Variovorax paradoxus: one gene and its partner. The protein of the gene in region 1 interacts with the protein of each later gene in a pairwise test. Links are inferred from orthologs where the notes say so. Each region holds a gene or a part of one and is shown in the gene's direction. Other genes may lie near its edges.

Region 1 (4,091 bases):
CATGGAGCAAGCCATTGCCCGCCAGACCGACAAGGGCCGCGATGCGGCCCAGGTGGCTGTCGAGATGGCGCAATTGCTGGCCTCCCTCAAATGACCGAAGACAACAACAAGACAGCAGGCGCCAAGCCGCGCCAGGCGCGCACCGGCCTCACCAGCACCGGCGCACGCAAGGCCTCGGCCAAGTCCAACCGCAGCCGCGCGCGCGAATTTGCGCTGCAGGCGCTCTACCAGCACCTGGTGGGCCGCAACGACGCCGCCGCCATCGACCAGTTCACGCGCGACCTCGCAGGCTTCCACAAGGCCGACGCGGCGCATTACGACGCGCTGCTGCACGGCGCCATCGAAGGTGCGGAGCAGCTCGACGCGCTGATCCGCCCGCTGCTGGACCGCAAGTTCGAAGAGATATCGCCCATCGAGCACGCCGTGATGTGGATCGGCGTGTACGAGTTTCAGCACTGCCTGGACGTGCCATGGCGCGTGGTGCTCAACGAGTGCATCGAGCTTGCCAAGGAATTCGGCGGCACCGACGGCCACAAGTACGTGAACGCGGTGCTCAACGGCCTGGCGCCGCAACTGCGCGCGGCCGAGGTGGAGGCCGACCGCACTTCCGGCAAGGCAAGAACGTGAGAATCTCGGCGCGCGCACAGCGCATCGAACCGTTCTATGTGATGGAGGTTGCCAAGGCCGCCGGCGTGCTGGCGCGCGAAGTGGCCCATACCGACCGGCCGATGATCTTCCTGAACATCGGCGAGCCCGACTTCACCGCGCCGCCGCTGGTGCAGGAAGCCGCCGCACGCGCGGTGCGTGCCGGCGCCACGCAGTACACGCAGGCCACGGGGCTCGATCATTTGCGCGAGCGCATCAGCGGCTGGTATGCACAGCGCTTTGGCGTCGACGTGCCTGCGCGCCGCATCGTGGTGACGGCCGGTGCATCGGCCGCACTGCAATTGGCCTGCCTGGCGCTCATCGAATCCGGTGACGAAATCCTGCTGCCCGACCCGAGCTATCCCTGCAACCGCCACTTCGTGAGCGCAGCGGACGGCACCGCCGTATTGATCCCCACGACGGCTGAAGAGCGCTTTCAGCTCACCGCCGCCAAGGTCGAAGCCGCGTGGACCGGCAAGACGCGCGGCGTGCTGCTCGCCTCGCCTTCCAACCCCACGGGCACCTCGATTGCGCCCGACGAGCTGCGCCGCATCCACAACGTGGTGTCGCAGCGTGGCGGCATCACGCTGATCGACGAGATCTACCTCGGCCTCTCGTACGACGATGCCTTCGGCCAGACGGCGCTCGCCATCGACGACAACGTCATCAGCATCAACAGCTTCAGCAAGTACTTCAACATGACCGGCTGGCGCCTCGGCTGGCTCGTGGTGCCCGAAGCACTGGTGCCCGCGGTCGAGCGGCTTGCGCAAAACCTCTTCATCTGCCCCAGCACCGTGTCGCAATATGCGGCGCTGGCCTGCTTCGAAGAGCCGAGCATTGCCGAATACGAACGCCGCCGCGCCGAGTTCAAGGCGCGCCGCGACTGGTTCATTCCGCAGCTCGACGCGCTTGGCCTCAACGTGCCGGTGGTGCCCGATGGCGCCTTCTACGCCTGGGCCGACTGCACCAGCGTCGCCGAGAAGCTCGGCATTTCGGGCAGTTGGGATTTCGCCTTCGAAACCATGAAGCGCGCCCATGTGGCCGTGACCCCCGGCCGCGATTTCGGCACAGCCGAAACCAGCAAGTTCGTGCGCTTTTCCACCGCCAGTTCGATGGCGCATCTTGAGGAATCCATCGAACGCCTGCGGGCGATGATCGCGAACCCGGCCCGATGAGCTACGCGTTTCCAATTCGCGTCTACTGGGAAGACACCGATGCCGGCGGCATCGTGTTCTATGCCAACTACCTCAAGTTCATGGAGCGCGGCCGAACCGAATGGCTGCGCTCGCTGGGCGTGGAGCAGCGAAAGCTGCGCGAGGAAACCGGCGGACAGTTCGTGGTGAGCGAAACGCAGCTCAAATACCATCGCCCCTCCCGCCTCGACGACGAACTGCTGGTTACAGCCGATCTCCGACAAATGGGTACGGCGTCGTTGATAATCGGTCAACAGGTGCTATCAAAAACAGAGCAAGAGCGAACGGGGGCTGCGGCGCCCGTCCTGCTGTGCGAAGGCACCATCCGCATCGGCTGGGTGGACGCCACCACATTGCGCCCCGCGCGCATACCGGCCCAAGTTTCGGGAACCCTCGAGCGCTCCGGCGGCTCCATGACTCAACCTTTCAAGCCATGAACCAAGACCTCTCGATCATCAATCTCCTCCTCCACGCGAGCTTCGTGGTCCAACTGGTCGTGCTGCTGCTGGTAATCGTCTCGATTGCCAGCTGGGCCGCGATCATCCGCAAATACTTTGCACTGCGCCGCATGCGCGCGCTGAACGACGACTTCGAGCGCGAGTTCTGGTCGGGCACCAGCCTGAACGAGCTGTTTGCCTCGGCCGCCCAAAATGCCAAGTTCGCCGGCCCCATGGAGCGCATCTTCGCTTCGGGCATGCGCGAATACCAGAAGCTGCGCGAGCGCCACGTGAGCGACGCCCCCACGCTGCTCGACGGCGCCCGCCGCGCCATGCGCGCGAGCTTCCAGCGCGAACTCGACGCGGCCGAGCAAAACCTGTCGTTCCTGGCCACCGTCGGTTCGGTATCGCCCTACGTCGGCCTCTTCGGCACGGTCTGGGGGATCATGCATGCCTTCACCGGCCTGGCCGCGCTGGCCCAAGTGACGCTGGCCACCGTTGCGCCCGGCATTGCCGAAGCACTGGTGGCCACCGCCATCGGCCTGTTCGCCGCCATTCCGGCGGTGGTGGGCTACAACCGCTTTGCGCGCGAAATCGACAAGATCGCCATTGCGCTCGAAACCTACATCGAGGAGTTCTCGAACATCCTGCAGCGCAACCTCTCGGCCCATCCGGCCGCGAGCGCGACGGCGGCTTCGGCGACTCCGGGCAACCGCTGAACGGAGGCCAAGCGCATGCCCGCCGTTTCATCCCGGGGCCGAGGCCGCCGCACGATCAACGAGATCAACATGGTCCCGTTCATCGACGTGATGCTGGTGCTGCTGATCATCTTCATGGTCACCGCGCCGCTCATCACGCCGAGCGTGATCAACCTGCCCTCGGTCGACCGTGCCAACAAGCAGCCCGACAAGCCCATCGAGATCGTCATCAAGAGCGACGACGAAGTGCAGATCAAGAAAGACTCGTCCGCCGGCAGCGGCGGCACGTCCGTTCCCATGACCCAGATCGGCTCCGCGGCCAAGACCGCCCAAGGCGGCGACGACCAGCGCCCGGTGGTCATCAGCGCCGACAAATCCGTCAAGTACGAAACCGTCGTGAAGGCGATGAACCAGCTCAAGCGCAGCGGCATCGAGCGCGTGGGCCTGTCCGTTACCACCACGGGTGGCAAATAAGGCATGTCGCTCGCCCTGGATCGCCCCGAGTTCGCACCACCGCCGCAACGCGGCACGCCACGTGCGGTGCTGCTGGCATTGGTCGCGCATGCGCTGCTCATCGCTGCGCTCACGTGGGGAGTGCGCTGGCGCAGCGACCCCGACGAGGGCGCAGTCGATGCCGAGCTGTGGTCTTCCACCGTGCAGCAGGCCGCACCGCGCCTGTCCGCACCGCAAGCCCCTACGCCTGCTCCCGCGCCTCCGCCGCCTGCTCCCGCACCGCCGCCACCGCCGCCGCCGCCCCAGGTAAAGGCGCCCGAGCCCGCGCCGCCGCCGCGCGCCCCTGACATCGCACTCGAGCGCGAGAAGAAGCTCAAGGAAGAAAAAGAACAGAAAGAGCGAGAGCTCGAGCGCCAGCAACAGCAGCGCAAGAAAGAGCTCGAGGCCAAGCAGCGCGCCGAAGACGAAGCCGAGCGCAAGAAGGAACAGCAGAAGAAGCTGGCCGAGCAGAAAAAGCAGCAGCAGGAGGCAGAAGCCAAGCAGGCCGAAGCCAAGAAAGCCGAAGCCAAACAGGCGGAGGCGAAAAAAGCCGAGGCTGCCGCCAAACAGGCCGCCGCCGACCGCGCTGCAACGCTCAAGCGCATGCAAGGCCTTGCAGGCGCCAG
Region 2 (4,081 bases), 4.5 Mb from region 1 along the record:
CATGGACGGGCCGCAGTGCGACATCGACGTATAGAACAATGAAATCCTTCGCTTTTGTCTTTCCGGGTCAGGGCTCGCAGGCTGTCGGCATGCTGGACGCCTGGGGCGATCATCCGGCCGTGGTTGAAACCCTGCGTGAGGCCTCCGAAGCTCTCGGCGAAGACATCGCGGCGCTGATCAAGAACGGTCCCAAGGAAGAGCTGGCGCTTACCACCAACACCCAACCGGTAATGCTGGTGGCCGGTGTGGCCGCCTGGCGCGCCTGGCTGGCCGAAGGCGGCGCGGCCCCTTCCGTGGTGGCGGGGCATTCGCTGGGCGAATACTCCGCGCTGGTGGCTTCCGGCGTGCTCACGCTGGCGCAAGCCGCGCCGCTGGTGCGTTTTCGTGCTCGGGCCATGCAGCAGGCAGTGCCCGTGGGGGTTGGCGCGATGGCGGCCGTGCTCGGCATGGAATCCGGCAAAGTCGTGGCGGGTTGCGCGGAAGCTACCGCGTCCTTCGATGCCGGGAGCACCGAGATCGTCGAGGCGGTGAATTTCAACGACCCGATGCAAACCGTGATCGCGGGCAGCAAGGCGGCCGTCGACAAGGCCTGCGAGCTGCTCAAGGCCAATGGCGCCAAGCGTGCGCTGCTCTTGCCCGTGTCGGCGCCGTTCCATTCGAGCCTGATGAAGCCCGCGGCCGAAGCGCTGCGCGAAAAGCTCAGCACCATCACCCTCGCTGCGCCTCAGATTCCAGTACTCAACAATATCGACGTGGCTGTCGAAACCGACCCGGCCCGCATCCGCGAAGCCCTGGTGCGCCAGGCTGCCGGCCCGGTTCGCTGGGTTGAAAGCGTGCAGGCCTTGAAACTGCGCGGCGTAGCCGCCATCATCGAGTGCGGGCCCGGCAAGGTGCTGGCCGGAATGGCCAAGCGCATCGCCCCCGAGCTCGAAGCCGCATCGGTATACGACCCGGCAACGCTCGCGGACACCCGTCAACTGCTCGCCGCCTGAACGGCGAAAGGCCCGGATACTTCTTTTATGAGCATTCCCAAATTCGAAGGGCAAGTCGCCCTTGTTACCGGCGCGTCGCGCGGCATTGGCGCAGCAATCGCACTCGAGCTGGCACAGCGCGGCCTGAAGGTGGTCGGCACCGGTACCACCGAAGACGGTGCGGCAAAGATCACTTCGGCCCTCAGCGCCTTCGACGGCCGCGGCCGTGCACTCGACGTGAACGACGGCGCGGCTGTCGAGGCATTGATCGATGAAATCGTGAAGGCCTACGGCGCCATCCACGTGCTGGTCAACAACGCCGGCATCACGCGCGACACGCTCGCCATGCGCATGAAGGACGACGACTGGGATGCCGTGCTCGACACCAATCTCAAGGCGGTATTCGGCCTTTCGCGCGCCGTGATTCGCCCGATGATGAAGCAGCGGTATGGCCGCATCATCAGCATCACAAGCGTGGTCGGCGCTTCCGGCAATGCCGGCCAAGCCAACTACGCGGCAGCCAAGGCCGGTGTGGCGGGCATGACCCGCGCGCTGGCACGTGAACTCGGCAGCCGCAACATCACGGTCAACTGCGTTGCCCCCGGCTTCATCGAAACCGACATGACGGCCAGCCTGCCCGAAGCACAGCAACGGGCGCTGCTGCAGCAGATTCCGCTGGGCCACTTGGGCAAGCCGGCGGACATCGCGCATGCTGTAGCCTATCTCGCATCGCCCCAGGCTTCCTATGTGACGGGGCAGGAACTGCACGTCAACGGCGGCATGCACATGTAATAGCCGCAAGGCGCAATCTTTCCCCGCCCCGGGTGCACGGCAAATGCCACAATGCGCCCGGCTAAAATCCACCGATTACCTACAACCCTCAGAGGGAACCAAATGAGCGATATCGAAGCACGTGTCAAGAAAATCATCGCCGAGCAACTCGGCGTGGAAGAGTCCCAAGTAACGAACGAAAAGGCCTTCGTGGCCGACCTCGGCGCGGACTCGCTCGACACGGTCGAACTGGTGATGGCACTCGAAGACGAATTCGGCATTGAAATTCCGGATGAAGACGCCGAGAAGATCACCACGGTGCAAAACGCCGTCGACTACGCCACCAAGAATCAAAAGGCCTGATCGGGCCGGCTGCAACTGCGACGGCCGGCGGCGCTTCTATCCAGCCCCGTACGCGCCGCCAGCAGCTGTTCAGCGCTTCCAGAAAGGTTTGCCGGCATGACCAAACGCCGCGTCGTCGTGACCGGACTCGGTTGCATCGCTCCTGTCGGAAACACCGCAACCGAATCCTGGGCCAACCTGTTGGCCGGGAAGTCGGGTATTGCGAACATCACCGCTTTCGATGCAAGCGCCTTCGCCTGCAAGTTCGCAGGTGAGGTGAAGGGTTTCGACATCACCCAATACATCTCGGAGAAAGAAGCGCGCCACATGGACCGCTTCATTCATCTGGGGCTTGCCGCCGCCATGCAGGCGGTGCAAGACAGCGGACTGCCGACCGGCGAAGCGCTGTCGTACGAAGAAGCCGTGCGCATCGGATGCAACATCGGCTCGGGCATCGGCGGCTTGCCGATGATCGAAGAAACGCACGGCGAATATGCGAGCCGCGGTCCGCGCCGCATTTCGCCGTTCTTCGTGCCGGCTTCCATCATCAACATGATCTCGGGCCACGTCTCGATCAAGTACGGCTTCAAGGGCCCGAACATCGCCGTCGTGACCGCCTGCACCACGGGCCTGCACGCCATTGGCACGTCTGCACGCATGATCGAATACGGCGATGCCGACGTCATGATCGCGGGCGGCGCCGAGTCGACCATTTCTCCGCTCGGCATCGGCGGCTTTACAGCGCCGCGTGCACTGAGCACGCGCAACGACGATCCCGCCGCGGCCTCGCGTCCGTGGGACAAGGACCGCGACGGCTTCGTGCTCGGCGAGGGCGCCGGCGTGCTGGTGCTCGAAGAGTACGAACACGCCAAGGCGCGCGGCGCCAAGATCTATGCGGAAGTGGCGGGCTTCGGCCTGACCGGCGACGCATACCACATGACGGCTCCCGACGTCGACGGCCCGCGCCGCTCGATGGCCATGGCGCTCGCCAATGCAGGCGTGAATGCGGACCAGGTGCAGTATCTGAATGCCCATGGCACTTCCACGCAGATCGGCGACCTCAACGAGACCAATGCGGTCAAGCTTGCCTTCGGCGATCACGCGAAGAAGCTGGTCGTGAACTCGACCAAGTCGATGACCGGCCACTTGCTGGGCGGCGCCGGCGGCATCGAGTCGGTGTTCACGGTGCTCGCACTGCATCACCAGAAGAGCCCGCCGACGATCAACATCTTCAACCAGGATCCGGAGTGCGACCTCGACTACTGCGCCAATACGGCGCGCGATCTCAAGATCGATGTCGCGGTCAAGAACAACTTCGGCTTCGGCGGCACCAACGGCACGCTGGTGTTCAAGCGCGCTTGAGCCTTGCTCTTTCATGCACAGCGCGCCGTCGGTGACCTATCCGGTGGGGCGCTCGCGTGGCGCCACCCGGATTCTGATTGCCACGTGGGCCTTGGGCGCTTGCTGCGCAGGCCTTTCGTGCTATTTATTCGATAGTGCCGGCTGGCGCCAGTTGCTGCTGGTCCTGAGTGTGCTGTTCTCGGGTATTGCGGCTGCGGTCGGGCTGCGAAGCGATGGTGCCGGGGTTTTGCATTTCGACGGGCTCCACTGGGCCCTGACGGGCACGGACAGGGGCCGAGCCGTTCGGGCGGCGCGAGCTTCCGTGGCGCTCGATCTTCAATCGCTGCTCCTGGTCCGGCTGACCCAGCCAAGCCGTGCCGCACGGTGGATTTGGATCGAACAGCGCGCCATGCCGGAGCGCTGGCGCGATTTGCGCCGTGCGGTATATTCGCGCCCCCCTTCTGCATCGCCCGCCGGCGAGCCTTGGCGAGCGACCGCGCCCGCCGATGCGCCCTGACTGCTCGATGACCACTTCTCCGCCGCCAGTGCCCCCGGACTCCGGCTTGACCGATGTGTCCGCCGAGACGCCGCGCCCGGGCGAAGTCGACCTTCAACTGGTTCAGCGCACGGTTGCCGGTGACCAGAAAGCATTCGAA

Evidence for each region.
Region 2: the proteins of ybgC (region 1) and acpP interact in binary tests that used the Escherichia coli proteins (3 or more experiments, as listed by UniProt). The link is inferred for Variovorax paradoxus from one-to-one orthologs.

Annotation. Positions count from the first base shown.
Region 1 is NZ_CP123990.1:5,372,058-5,376,148, forward strand. The notes cover bases 547-3,545. They hold ybgC (tol-pal system-associated acyl-CoA thioesterase), read left to right. Parts: upstream 547-1,816; coding sequence 1,817-2,275; downstream 2,276-3,545. Other genes in these bases: nusB (transcription antitermination factor NusB), read left to right, coding at 547-627; QHG62_RS25720 (pyridoxal phosphate-dependent aminotransferase), read left to right, coding at 624-1,820; tolQ (protein TolQ), read left to right, coding at 2,272-2,994; QHG62_RS25735 (ExbD/TolR family protein), read left to right, coding at 3,010-3,447; tolA (cell envelope integrity protein TolA), read left to right, coding at 3,451-3,545. In the rest of the region: ribH (6,7-dimethyl-8-ribityllumazine synthase), read left to right, coding at 1-94; more of nusB, read left to right, coding at 91-546; more of tolA, read left to right, coding at 3,546-4,091.
Region 2 is NZ_CP123990.1:870,970-875,050, forward strand. What follows is about bases 497-3,485. They hold acpP (acyl carrier protein), read left to right. Parts: upstream 497-1,865; coding sequence 1,866-2,105; downstream 2,106-3,485. Other genes in these bases: fabD (ACP S-malonyltransferase), read left to right, coding at 497-992; fabG (3-oxoacyl-ACP reductase FabG), read left to right, coding at 1,020-1,763; fabF (beta-ketoacyl-ACP synthase II), read left to right, coding at 2,202-3,446. Also shown: more of fabD, read left to right, coding at 39-496; RNA polymerase sigma factor RpoE, read left to right, coding at 3,950-4,081. UniProt on the Escherichia coli protein: Carrier of the growing fatty acid chain in fatty acid biosynthesis.